DNA from 4 places in the Mesobacillus jeotgali genome. Region 4 is predicted to be linked to each of the others. Evidence: riboswitches for the same ligand, from Rfam matches in the RefSeq annotation. Region 4 holds a riboswitch; each other region holds the start of a gene.
What was found. A riboswitch is a leader RNA that binds a small molecule or an ion and turns the genes downstream of it on or off. The one in region 4 is predicted to bind cyclic di-GMP.
Positions count from the first base shown of each region.

Region 1: it holds a riboswitch for cyclic di-GMP, as region 4 does, so the genes downstream of both, FOF60_RS22205 (DUF5068 domain-containing protein) here and FOF60_RS19870 (DUF192 domain-containing protein) in region 4, are expected to answer to the same signal.
Region 2: it holds a riboswitch for cyclic di-GMP, as region 4 does, so the genes downstream of both, FOF60_RS22645 (HNH endonuclease) here and FOF60_RS19870 (DUF192 domain-containing protein) in region 4, are expected to answer to the same signal.
Region 3: it holds a riboswitch for cyclic di-GMP, as region 4 does, so the genes downstream of both, FOF60_RS04490 (DUF5667 domain-containing protein) here and FOF60_RS19870 (DUF192 domain-containing protein) in region 4, are expected to answer to the same signal.

Region 1 covers NZ_CP109811.1:4,351,795-4,355,005, forward strand. Annotated here, with positions in the region: gene pgaC (poly-beta-1,6-N-acetyl-D-glucosamine synthase) at 1-268, shown strand, start outside; gene pgaD (poly-beta-1,6-N-acetyl-D-glucosamine biosynthesis protein PgaD) at 278-646, shown strand; cyclic di-GMP riboswitch class I at 923-1,005, shown strand; gene FOF60_RS22205 (DUF5068 domain-containing protein) at 1,361-2,611, shown strand; gene FOF60_RS22210 (S-layer homology domain-containing protein) at 2,653-3,211, opposite strand, start outside.
Region 2 covers NZ_CP109811.1:4,453,717-4,456,927, forward strand. Annotated here, with positions in the region: gene FOF60_RS22640 (hypothetical protein) at 1-733, opposite strand, end outside; gene FOF60_RS22645 (HNH endonuclease) at 768-1,622, opposite strand; cyclic di-GMP riboswitch class I at 1,689-1,779, opposite strand; gene FOF60_RS22650 (hypothetical protein) at 2,336-3,079, opposite strand.
Region 3 covers NZ_CP109811.1:900,449-903,659, reverse strand. Annotated here, with positions in the region: gene FOF60_RS04490 (DUF5667 domain-containing protein) at 155-1,435, opposite strand; cyclic di-GMP riboswitch class I at 1,525-1,608, opposite strand; gene FOF60_RS04485 (pirin family protein) at 1,676-2,521, opposite strand; PreQ1 riboswitch class I at 2,703-2,747, shown strand; gene FOF60_RS04480 (QueT transporter family protein) at 2,754-3,211, shown strand, end outside.
Region 4 covers NZ_CP109811.1:3,875,675-3,878,885, forward strand. Annotated here, with positions in the region: gene FOF60_RS19855 (TadE/TadG family type IV pilus assembly protein) at 1-12, opposite strand, end outside; gene FOF60_RS19860 (A24 family peptidase) at 9-530, opposite strand; gene FOF60_RS19865 (Flp family type IVb pilin) at 658-849, opposite strand; gene FOF60_RS19870 (DUF192 domain-containing protein) at 866-1,210, opposite strand; cyclic di-GMP riboswitch class I at 1,304-1,390, opposite strand; gene FOF60_RS19875 (SET domain-containing protein) at 1,807-2,190, shown strand; gene FOF60_RS19880 (PAS domain-containing sensor histidine kinase) at 2,244-3,211, opposite strand, start outside.

The DNA.
Region 1 (3,211 bases), 480 kb from region 4:
TCAGGAATTCATCATGCCAACTTTGTGGATCGGAAACTATCTATCTATCATTTGTCTGCTGCAATTCCTCGTCGCCCTATTCATTGAGAAGAAGTATGAAAAAGGAATCTTGAAATACATGCTTTGGGGAATCTGGTACCCAATCCTTTACTGGCATATCAATGCCCTGCTTGTGATCAGGGCGCTCCCAAGAGGGCTAAAGATCCTCAAGAAAAACAAAAAACAGTTCGCAACCTGGGAAAGTCCTGACCGCGGACTCCATTTATAAGGAGACAACATGATCATAAACAACAAGCAGTCCAAACCGCGAAAACTCATAGATCTTCTCTTCACCTTGTTCGGCTGGGCATTTCTCGCATTGTTTCTGTATAACTTCATTACTCATTACGAAGGTACCCTGGATTTCACCTTCCTTGAACTGAATTTAGCTAATGCGAATTCAATTATCCTTATCACCATCCTCGTGGTGATCCTGAGTGCCGCTTTCCTCAGCTGGTGGAGTTCCTATAACAGGCGCAAATACGGACCGCTTAAAAGAAGGACCTTCCCGCCTCAGACAGGCGAAAAAGAACTGGCTGAGTATTTTCAGGTGACCGAAGACGAACTGGGTATAATCCAAGACAATAGTTATATTGATCGGAAGTAAAATTAGCGAGAACACATTGTTTTTTCGGAAACCATTCCAATGTACGTATTGAACTGCACCTCCATAGTAACCACCCTATGGAGGTGTTTTTGTCATCGGCCATTTAAATTGACAATAAACATCCCTTTTTAAACCTAATCTTCTTTATTACCTCATACCAATTCCTCACTAGTCAGTAAGACTCATTTTCAAAAAATACAGCAGTTTCCTGTTTAACCGGCTACTCAACCGGGAAAGAAAGTTCATAGTGCATTTATTCATTTCAGAATTTTCTTTATGTCTTAAGGGCAAAATTGCTGAAAGGCAATGACGCAAAGCTATAGGGGCTAAAGCAAAAACTACGCCTGCCAGCTGCCATCAAACTACATAGTAAAAGGGGATTTATTTGATGTCGACAATCTACCAGCACCTCACACCAGAAGCCAAGCTCAGGAGAAAAAAACGAAACAAAGCTATTATGTACGCCTCCCTCATTCTCCTATCTATTATACTTAGCGCATTAGTCACACTACTTGCCAACCAAATCTAAGGGTGACAGGCACCATCCAATTATTGGATGGTGCCTGTCACTTTTTTTAATTTGGGCCTTTCTTCTCATTTTTGGTAAATAAATGTAAATTATTCGATATTTCACACATCTTTTCTATATAATGGAAAAGTCATTTGCAAAAGACCTATATTGTATGGTCTGTACAAAAGAAAGGGTTGTGAATTATGGATCAAAAAAAGTTTGTATGGGTACTGTTTTCGTTGATGCTTGTCTTAAGTGCTTGTGGAAATGATGAAAAAGCTTCGAAGGCAGAGGCTGAAACGAAACCGAAAACGGAAGACAAGGAAGAAGCGAAAGAGGAAAAAGAAGATTCAGAGGAAAAAACTGAGTCGTCAGCTAGTTCTAATGGCGAACTAAACCCGGCGATCGCTGAGGAAACAGAGGGAAATATAGAGGTTGTCTTCACAAACAATGATGCTAAATATACTCATGATATGAATGGTTTCAAGGTTTCGGTCGATGGATATGAAATTGCAAAGGTGACTGACATAAATGATAGCACGAAAGTATGGTTTGACGATCAAACAGAAGGATATGTCGTTACTGCTAAAGTCACTATTGAAAACGGAACAGACAAAAAAATGTGGTATTCGAACTACCACCGTCTGCAGCTGGCGAATGATTTTGATTTTATCCAGTCAGACGGGAGTAACTTGATTCCGGAAGAACAGAAGATTTTTATGATCAAGCAGAATCAAGATGATTTTACCTTATACGAGCCAAAGGAAAAGGTATCTGGAATGGTGACCTTTGCCCTAACAAATGAAGAGTTTGAGAGAATGAAGACAGTAAAGCCGAAGTACATAATCGAGGGTGGAGTGGCTGATAATGATAGCTTTGAAAATAGCTATCTGCAAAATTCACAATCCTACGATTTTGTTTACAACGATGAGCAATCCAAGCAGGTTGCCTCCCAGCAGGAATTCTACCAGGACCGTTTGACTTCTGATAACTGGGCTGATAAGAAGATGATCTTCGAGAAGAGCGGAATCAATGAGACCCAGCAAATTGGCGATGTAAAGGTGACACTTGACGGTGTACAGTACACGGAAATCATCCCAACAGAAGCCAACAAAGAGATGTTCACTGACTTCGGTGAAAACGGTATAACAGCACTGACAGTGAAAGTGAATATCGATAACCAATCAAGTGAGGCAGTCAGCATTACCAACCTTGGCACAATCCTGAATATTGATGATAACCGTGCACGTTACTTCAGCCAGGGTATCGCTGAGCCAAGCCAGCCGCTCGAAATCGCAGCAGGCCAGCAAGGTGAAAAACTGCACGTCTTCCTATTCAGAAAAGACGAATTCGACCTGTACAAGAAATTCACCCTAGAATTCGGACCGTTTATAGGGAAAGACGGCAACGAAGCCTTCAAAGGAAAAACCGCCACCTTCAACCTGCCAAGATAAAGTTCAGGCACCATCCATTTATTGGATGGTGCCTGTTATCTTTATTTGATATATGGTGATGCAATGTAGCCGATTTTTCTTGTATTGACGTCCTCGACGAGGTACCATACAAAATGATTTGCGGATTTTGAATTTTGATCGGCCATTGGTTCGCCGATTATTTTCACCCTAGAACCTGTGGTTATTGCAATTTCAGATCCACTTCTTGAAGGAATCGCACGCAGGCGGTTTGAATCGTATGTCACAATGTCCCCTACTTTGAAAAATTGTGTTGACGGAGTCAGGTCAGCTGCGTTCAACTGATATGATTTTTTAAGGAACTTGATTGGTGTTCCTGTATTCGGATCGTACTGGAAGTCTTCCTTTTTCAAATCCAGCTTATCAATATTGGTTTCAAGCTGTGGATCGCCTGCATAGAGGTTCCCTTTATCCAAAATGTCAAAAACCAATTCTTGATAAGCTAACGTATTCCTTTGTCCAGTTGCCTGTACTACAGGACTGTTCTTAGGAACAATGCCATTATAGGCCATCACAGCAAAATACCAGCTTTCAAGCATCTTAGGGTCATGGTTATTGATTTTCGGCAGATCGGAACGATCG
Region 2 (3,211 bases), 580 kb from region 4:
CTGCACCCTGGACGTCACATTCATCGTTAAAATCTAAAGCCAATAATTCTTCCGTTTGCTTCATTTTTTCTTTAAGAGGACGATACAAACGCTCAATGAGCGAACGTTCTTCGTAGATACTTTTTTCGACAAAGGCCAAATTTGTTTTCAATACTCTTAGTCTTCCACACTCTAAATCAAGCTTCGCCTTTATTTTTTTTGCTTCCTGCAAATAAGCATCTGCCTGCTTCACACGCGTTCTTTGCTGGATTAGATCCATGCCAACAACCCCACTGACAAGTCCTGCACCCAATGTACCGATGACTGCCGCCGCTGCAGGCATGAAAGGATTGCTATCCTCAGAATGAGAGGAATAAAAAGCCTTCCTTTGCAAATAATAGTCAGATATATATTTCTCCACCGTTGCTCCGTATTGACTTTTTATCTCTTCATACAGTTTCTTTTTATAGTCATAATGATCGTCAATTAATGTCTCTACACAAAGGATTTCCTCGTGGACATCATCGAATAACTCATCATACTTCCTTCGAGCCTTATACAGAATTTCTCCTGCCTCACTATTTTTTTCATAAGATGTCTTATAATCGTCGTTGCCTTTAATCACCATTTCTTTAAAGCCGTCCGTCATCAATTCGGTAAACTCTTTTCTTCCATCGCTTAAAATCTGTCCTAATTCTTTTCCTGAATCCGCAAATATTTTCCCTACTTCTGCTATATTCCTAAAGAAACTCATCTCACTGCCCCTTTGGCTTCATTCACTTTCTTACTTATCTATACTCGCTTCCGCCACCCCAAAGCTCACGGCCTCCGGTATGCCCTACGCTTGCGTGTGTTTCCCGGTCAACTAATTGCAGGACTCCCGGCTCTTCATTGTGATGCCACGTGTATCCCTCTGGATTATCTCCATTGGACAAAGCTTCGATGTCTGCTTCGGTTAATCCTAGTTCTTCAGCTAATTCTGGATCTTCTTGAATATCTTCATATAACTCATAGTTTGCATATGTAAAATGGATATAATCGCTTCTCAAATACATATCTTCATCAATTTCCATTTCGTAACTACAGTCAAATACAGGGAAGGAATCCGTTACGGTCTCACCGTTTGGAAGCTCGATCGTTTTGGTTTCAAATGGTACTTCTGCATCTGGTAAATTAGATCCATTCTCCTCTGCATCAGCGACATCGACTCCATCCACAACATCGACAACCCCTACAGCCAAGGCTCCAATAGCAACCGTTTTAGCGATGGAAATCGCACCTTTTTTTACACGGTTATGATCTCCATCGACAAAACCGCCAATGACTTCACCGCCATTGTGAACTGTATGTTTAGCAGTTTGATAGACTCCCTTCGCGGTCCTGCCGACAGCACTTCCGATTTCATTCAAACCCTGATCACGCTGGGTTGGATTGTCATTAATGATTCCCGCCACAGTCCCCACAGCTCCATCCGCAGCTTGTCCAACCGTAGTACCAGCGAACTCAGATGCCTTCCTAACCCCTTTTCCAATGTCCTCGATCACATCAGATCCAGCTAACTCCCCAATCACTTGAATTGGTCCTCCGACTACAATCCCAGCTGTTTTTCCTGCATATTTACCAAACGTCTTAAGAAAGCTCATGCCATCTACCCCTCCCGGAAAATAAAAAAACTATGACAAAAAGCCATAGCAAGAGGAACTCTACTCTATGGAAACCTGACGATCCTAGCACACCTCAGCATGCCTTAGACTCACGGCTTTGCGTCCTCCCCTTTCGAGAAGTTTGCCCTTTTCATAGGATTATATTTGGAATTATTTACACATTTATTATATAGTTCTTTAGAACTATAGTAAAGTAAAAATTCCACCTTTTTATGCAATTGCAGAACATGGGGACGATTCTCAAGCCGCAATTAAGAATCCCTCATTTACAAAAACGATACACGAAAACGGAAAACGTCAGTCCGTTCAGAAATCTGGACATATAAAAGAAACACAAGGTACGTCCCCATTCTTTGATAAAACAGTATGTACTTAAGGACCAATTCATTCACTCTCGTTTTCCCTTACAGTCAATGGAAATTGGTGAAAGTGTAAACGGTCTAAAATCGAAGACCCCTTTTGCCCATCATTCATCATTCATCATTCAACCCATGTTAAACGGACAGTTGTCAGTCAGCTTCCGGATAATCATTACCATCAAGTTTTTTCGGACACTATATTCAGCAACAATTTAAAAATGCACAAGAGCATACTTACTAACACTATTTCGGCTCCTGAATGAGACATGAGAGCCGTTCCTTTGTATCCGAACAATCTCATGTCTTACTCAGCGATACACCAATTATTTTCACTTATGTATGGGACATGTGATCCTCCCTAGCCTCTAAAACTTGTGTTAGCGACTCTATAATCTCTTTTAGAATCTTTCTTATAAATTGGACTTTTACTAACTTTTCCTCGATTATTTTCAGCCTAGTTTCTACTCTAATTTTTTCTTTATATTTAGGATAATCCTTTGCAAGTGCCAGAGGAGCGAAAGCCAAGAATAGTACTGCTGTAGATGTCGCACCCTTTGTAATTTTTTCTTTCAACACATTAAGTTTTTGCTTCAGCTTTTGTTGTTCTCTATTAATAGACCCTATTTCTTGTTCAATTAATAAAGTAGCTGCATTGCATTCTTTAAGTGAAGAGATAATCCAATCAGTTGAATCGTCTGTTTTATGAAGTAAGTCCCAACACATGGAAATATATAAATGATTAATACACAGAAAATAGTGATCTTCATAGTTTTTATGCGACTTGGCCTGTAATATTCCCAAAGCATCAATAAATTTATCTTTGGCAGACCAAACTAGTTCTTGTTGCTCATTCACTGTTCTATATGATTTGGAAGCGTCTAAAAGATACGTTTTCGCGCTAAAAATAGGTCCTTTTTTCATCGTTTCTAAATCCATTTTAATTGTTTCTAATACTTTTTCTTGCTCTTCATAAAATATAATCATTTGAGACAATACTTCATTAATATTTCGGTTAGAATTTACCATTCCAAAAAATCTCGTCGTTATTGCAAAAGCTGTTAAACCTATTGGTTCCATCTCCTCATCCTTCCAGATTAATTGTATCAAGCTAGAGTCATAAAATAGAAAATTTATATGAATCTAGCTATCGGACTTCTGTAATTATACTTATTCTCTTTATTTCTGTTTTTCCTAATGTTTTTCAATTAT
Region 3 (3,211 bases), 1.9 Mb from region 4:
TGATCTCCGTAATGACGACTCTGTTGTGAAAGCTACTCCCCTTTAGGAGAAACTATTCAAATGTATACGATTATGATACATGACAGTGCGCATTCCGTCAATTGATTGGAATCAAACTGGGAGGTAGTGTTCTAGCATTGACTCTTGATAACTTTTACTTACCGTTATTTTTGCCTTTTTCCTTGTTTCCCTTTTCATCACCCTCATCGTCCTGCTCATCATCATCTTCGTTGGCTTCATCTTCTTGTTTTTCTTTATTTTTCTTGGCTTCTTCACGTTTTCTTTCTTCTTCTTCCTTGGCTTCTTCACGCTTTCTTTCTTCTTCTTTTTTAGCTTCTTCACGCTTTTTTTCTTCAGCTTTTTTAGCAGCTTCTTTTTGTTGCTCTTCAGCTTTTTTGGCAGCTTCCTTTTGTTGCTCTTCAGCTTTTTCGGCTGCCTCTTTTTGCTTGGATTCTGCTTTCTTTTCTTTCTCTAGTTGTTTTTCTTCGGCATTTTTCGATGCTATAGCTTGCTTCTCTTCAGACTTCTTTTCATCTTTTGCAATACTTTGTGCTGAAGCAGCACTTACCTGCTCGACAGTGGAATTTTCAGTGGCTGTCTCATCACTTTCATTTTCATTTACAGCTTCAGTTTCCTCCACTTGCTGTTCGGTATCTTCTGTGTTGCTCTCTTTTTCGGACGCATCGGTATTTTCATCAGTTTCTGTATCTTCATCTTTTTCTTCTTCAGATTCCTGTTTTTTGCCTGATGCGAGACCTTTCATTTGCGAAGGATGGACACCTAGCTGCTTGGCTGCCTGGCCGAATCCGATCTTTTCTTCTGTATATAAAGCAGTGATTTCCTCTACTGTTTTACCAGCTGCTTCTGCCAGCCAGAAGATTTGGGCGATTTGGCCATATCCCAACTCCTGTTCACGCAGCTGAGCAACCATTTCCTGGTCCAAATCTTCCACTACATTAGCAACGATCTTTGCTTGTTCCGTTGCTTCTTCAACCTCTTCCTTCAGCTCATCCTCAAGTTCTTCAGTCAACTCATCTTCAACTTCAGATGCTTCTTCAAGCCCTTCCGTCAGACTTTCTTCCCCTTCAGCATCGGTCCCATCTTCTACAATCACTTCCGTTACCTTTTCCTGGGCTTCCTCAAGTGCCGCTAAGTATTCCTCAAAGGCAGCTTGAACGAATTCTGCTTTTTCTTCAGCTGACATCGCTGTGGCTTCAGCCAATCTCTCGTTTGCGAATTCAAGCAAAAGCTGGGCTTCTTGTTCATCATCGAAGGTTACCAGAATCTTCAATTCCTCAAACAATTGATCAAACGTAAATAAAAACTCGTCAGGAGTCGTACCCGGATCTACCGTTTCGACTATCTCATCTGCAGAGACTCCTGTTCCAAAAGCCAGCATTCCTGTCAATAATGTTGATGCTAAAATCTTCTTCATTCCAATACCTCCACTTTTACCATATTGGAATTAAAATCGACAAAAAAAGTGCTGTCCGAAGAGCAGCACATACATAAGATATGTGAATCTTCGGCAACTGGCTGGCATGGTCGATGACTTTAGCCCCTGTAGCTTTGCGTCCCCAGATTTCCCTGGGTTTGCCATTATCGGATTTTAATTCTACTTTTATCTTACTTTTTCGACAGAGAAAAATAAATAGAAAGTTTTAAAAAGTTTAGGTTATTCAGCCGCCTTGCCGAATTTCCCTTCCTGATAATCACGGTAAGCCTGGCGAATCTCCTCCATCGAATTCATCACGAACGGTCCGTAGGCGACCACTTCTTCTTTGATTGGCTTACCGGAGTATACCAAAACGCGGGATCGCTGATTTGCTTTTAGTAAAATTTCACTTAGGCCTTCGCCGCCGTCTTTAAAGGTCAATGTTGCTGCGGAAGACTTTTTAAGGTTTGTTTGGCTTGAACCTGCCTCTATATCACCTGAAAGTACGTAAAGGAATGCGTTATGTCCTTCGGGTAATTCATATGCGAACTCCGCTCCCTCAGCCAGCTGAATTTCTGATAGGGTAAAAGGTACCAGTGGTTCGAGTGGTCCTTTCACTCCGGCAGTTTCTCCTGAGTACACCTTTAAGGTACCGCCTTCGAACTGGACTACAGGAGCGTGTTCGGAATACACATTTTGGTAAGAAGTGGTTGTCCCTTTTAAATCCTTAGGCAGATTCAGCCAGAGCTGCAGTGTATGCGCTATGTCATTGTCTACTGCCTCTTCAGCATGCCGCGCACCACTGCCAGCGTTCATGTACTGGATGTCACCAGACTCCAGGATGCTGTGGCCGCCATGGTTGTCAATGTGCTCTAGCCTGCCATCAATGATATACGTGATTGTCTGGAAGCCGCGATGCGGGTGATCGGAAAAAGTACCACGCTTAAACCAGTCCTCCGCCATTAAAATGAAGGGGTCCAATTCCCTCCAGTTCTGGGGATTCAGCACAAGTCCTGCCTGGACATGCGGCATCCCTCTTTCCTCATATTGAACTGTCCAATGTTTATTGACATCTCTTTTGAACATTTTGAAAACCCCTTTTAACGAACTGTAGTTACTATCCCTAAATTATAACAATCCCGCGACATATTTTAAAATAAAGATACTTTAAACTGAGATATTCATTGTTGGCCCAATATCTATTATTCTAAGAAAAATTATATTGTGAGAAGGCCTTTTATCCTATATAATATTAAATTGGCTTTTAAATAACGTGGTTCGTAACCATCCCACGTAAAAAAACTAGGAGAGATGAAAAATGAATACTAGAACGATTGTCCGGAACGGGATTCTGGCTGCTTTATATATTGCCGTTTCTGCCGTCATCCAGCCATTTGGCTTTACCAATGTACAGTTCCGCGTGTCGGAAATGTTTAATCACCTGATTGTTTTCAATAAGAAGTATTTCTTCGGAATAGTATTAGGTGTATTTTTAACAAACCTGCTTTTCTCGCCAATGGTCGCCTATGACCTCGTCTTTGGAGTCGGCCAGTCAGTATTATCCCTGCTGATTACGATTTTCACAGCCAAATATATTAAAAGTATCATCGGCCGTATGATTGTGAACACATTAGTCTTCACGTTCACGATGTTCCTGATTGCGATTGAACTGAACCTGGCATTCCAATTGCCATTCTGGTTCACATGGCTGACAACGGCTGCAGGTGAATTCACGGTAATGGCCATAGGTATACCTGTCATGCTTGCGATTCACAA
Region 4 (3,211 bases):
ATCACGTCTCAAAGCAATCCTCCCCCAGCTGGAAACACAATGGCAGCCAAAGCTCCAATCGCGATGGCCACCCCATATGGATAGGTGGTGTTCAAGGCTTCCTTATCCAGTCCAAGCGGGACTTTCATACCGCTGCGCAGCCCGCCAAGGAACATGCCGATCTGCTTTAGCCTGTTTATAGCACCCTTTCTGAAAAACAGGATGATCAGCGCTATAATTCCTCCAGCCAGCGCCATATAAACAGCCGCCGTCAATACAAATACAGCTCCCTTTAAGCCTCCAACCACCGCAAGCAGTTTCACATCCCCAGCTCCCATCCCTCCAAGCAAATAAGGGATCAGCAAAATAGAGAAACCCACTGCTGTTCCTGCAAGTGCAGAGGTGAGGCCAGCAATTCCACCAGTAACTGAATTCAAAACCAGTCCCGCCAGTAAAAACGGCAGCAGCACCTTGTTATAAATCTTCCGTTCTCTCAAATCGGTTATGACACAAATAACTATTAATGCGATCAATAAAAAGTCGACTAACATCGATCTACCTCATTTCAGTGAGGAGTTTTAAAAAAGCCTCACGTTTCTCAACGCGAGGCTGTTTATTGGTGTACCTCTGACTACAACTTATAAGTGAATGTATAAATGTATCAGTCAATAGTAACGATTATGGTGTAGGAGGAGTATCATTTCTTCCGGTTACTGCTGTAGTTACCTCTTCAAACATAGCTAGAATCTCTTCACGTAATAAAGCCAACACACCAACAACCGCTACCGCAATAACTCCAAGTACCAAACCGTACTCAGTCATACCTTGTCCTTGTTCTTCAGTGAATAGTGCTTTTAGTTTTGCTTTCATTGTTTAAAACCCCTTTTCATTTTATTAGTTTGATAGAATGACCGACTTTCGTTCCGCTATTCCGGATCGTGCCTTCTGGAAGCTCGAAGACGGAATATGCACCTTTGCAGCGCTTTCCCATTTTCGCAGGCTCAAGTTGTTCGTCCGCGCCTACAATTTCGTCGTTCTCGTTGATGTAAAGAACATCGATGGAATAGTTCATAAAAAAGGTATGGATGGACCGGCAGGGTTTTATATAGAGACTGTGTCCTTCTGGCAAGCTTTCTGTCAGCATCAACCCTTTGAATCTGCTGAAAAAGGTATCTGCTATTTTTACATCCGCTGCCAATTCTTTGCCGTTCGATTCGTTCACAAGTCTCATTTCGCTTTTCACCTCCGACTGTACAAAAATAACCCCGCCTTTACCGAAAGGGGGGTTCGCTGAATACATATTTCATGTAATTCACCCTGATCTTTCGGTAGCTGGCTGGCTTAGCAATGGTTTGCCGTAGCCCCTTTAGCTTTGCGTCGCTGGTTTTCACCAGGTTTGCCTTTATCGAGAACCAGTGTATATCCGACTGATCTCTTACCCACATCTTAATTTGAATCATTCTTCAACAAAATCCATCAAAAACCCTGATTTTTCTAAAAATTTAACCAGGTATTTTTGCTCAGGAAAAAGAAACTACTTTTCCGATAGATAGTTCTTAAATCACAATTTGGGTGGTTAACAATTTTCTGTTGTGAATAACTTAACTGTACAAAGCTTTTATTGTGGATAATTAGGCATGCTTCCTTTTAAGTTTTATAGGTATAATGTTATATTTTCTGTGGATTTTTCTGTCTTAACTAGGCCATAAACCACTGGATGTTCTTGAAATAAATATAGATTTTATAATTAATTTGCATTTCTTTAAAAAAACCGTCATGCTAAAAGAGGAAGTAACAACAATGTAATAGAGCGAGCAGGTGAAAAAAATGATTGAAGTTAAAACTTCTGAAATTAGCGATGGGGAATTCAATAGAGGGATATTCGCAACTCGTGATATTGCAAAAGGCGAATTGATCCATGAGGCTCCCGTGCTATCGTATCCGAACGACCAGCATGTCCATATCGAGAAAACGGCGCTGGCGGATTATGCCTTCGAATATGGCATTAATCATTCTGCTATCCTTCTCGGATATGGAATGTTATTCAACCACTCATACGAGCCTAACGCAACGTATGAAATCAATTTTGACAATCACACATTTGATTTCTATGCCTATCGTGATATCAGCGCCGGGGAAGAAATTTTCATTAACTATAATGGGGAAGAGGATAATAACGACCCATTATGGTTCAACAAAGAAGAAGAGTAACACGAAAACGGCTTCCGATTCAGGAAGCCGCTTTTTTTATGGTTCTCTCTGCCCTATGTCTCCAAACATTCCAGTTCAACAATCACTGTGGTCCCCTTACCCTCTTCACTTATGATCTTCATTGTTCCATCATGCTCCTGGATGATTTTATTGCTCACCGTCAATCCAAGTCCAATCCCTTTATCTTTTGTCGTATAAAAAGGCGTCCCAAGGTATTTAAGCCGGTCTGATTCGATGCCTGTTCCTTCATCTGAAATGCTTATCTGCACCTGACCCGAATCTTTCATCTGAAGGTCAATATGAATTTTTCCGCCTTCAGGCATGGATTCAATCGCATTTTTCAGGAAATTTAAAAATACCTGTTTTAGCTGGTGTGGATTGCATGATAGCATCAGATTCTTTTCTGGATAATGAGTGATGATTTGGACATTATGCAACAATGCTTGCGGGTGAATGATTTTGATAGTGCTGTCCAGGATTGACTTCAGGTCTCCCTTTACAAACTTTACCGCCTGCGGCTTTGCAAGTGACATGAACTCATTGACAATCGTATCGATCCTGTCGAGCTCATTCATGATGATAGCCAGGTAATCCTCCTGCTTCTCCTTATCGAGACATGTCTGCAATAATTTTGAGAAACCTTTTAATGAAGTAAGCGGATTGCGAATTTCATGAGCTACTCCTGCTGCCAGCTGTCCGGTGACAGAAAGCCTGTCGAGGTTTCGGATCGTCGCGTCCTGCTTGACACGGTCGGTAATATTCCGGCCGACACTGACAAATGACTCTATCTCTTTTCTCTCATTGTAAATCGGTGAAAAATTGTACTCTGTGTAAACCGTGTTTTGATCACAAGTCGTAAACTTCTTCCGTAAAATCTGGGGTTCACCTGTTTCTAAAATTTCCTTCAACTTTTTATCAAGAATGACATCTTCTTCAGGAGTCAAAAATTCACTCAAGCTCTTGCCGACAATTTGCTCTGGCTTCAGACTGATTACTTTTTCATGCGAGGGTGAAGCGTATA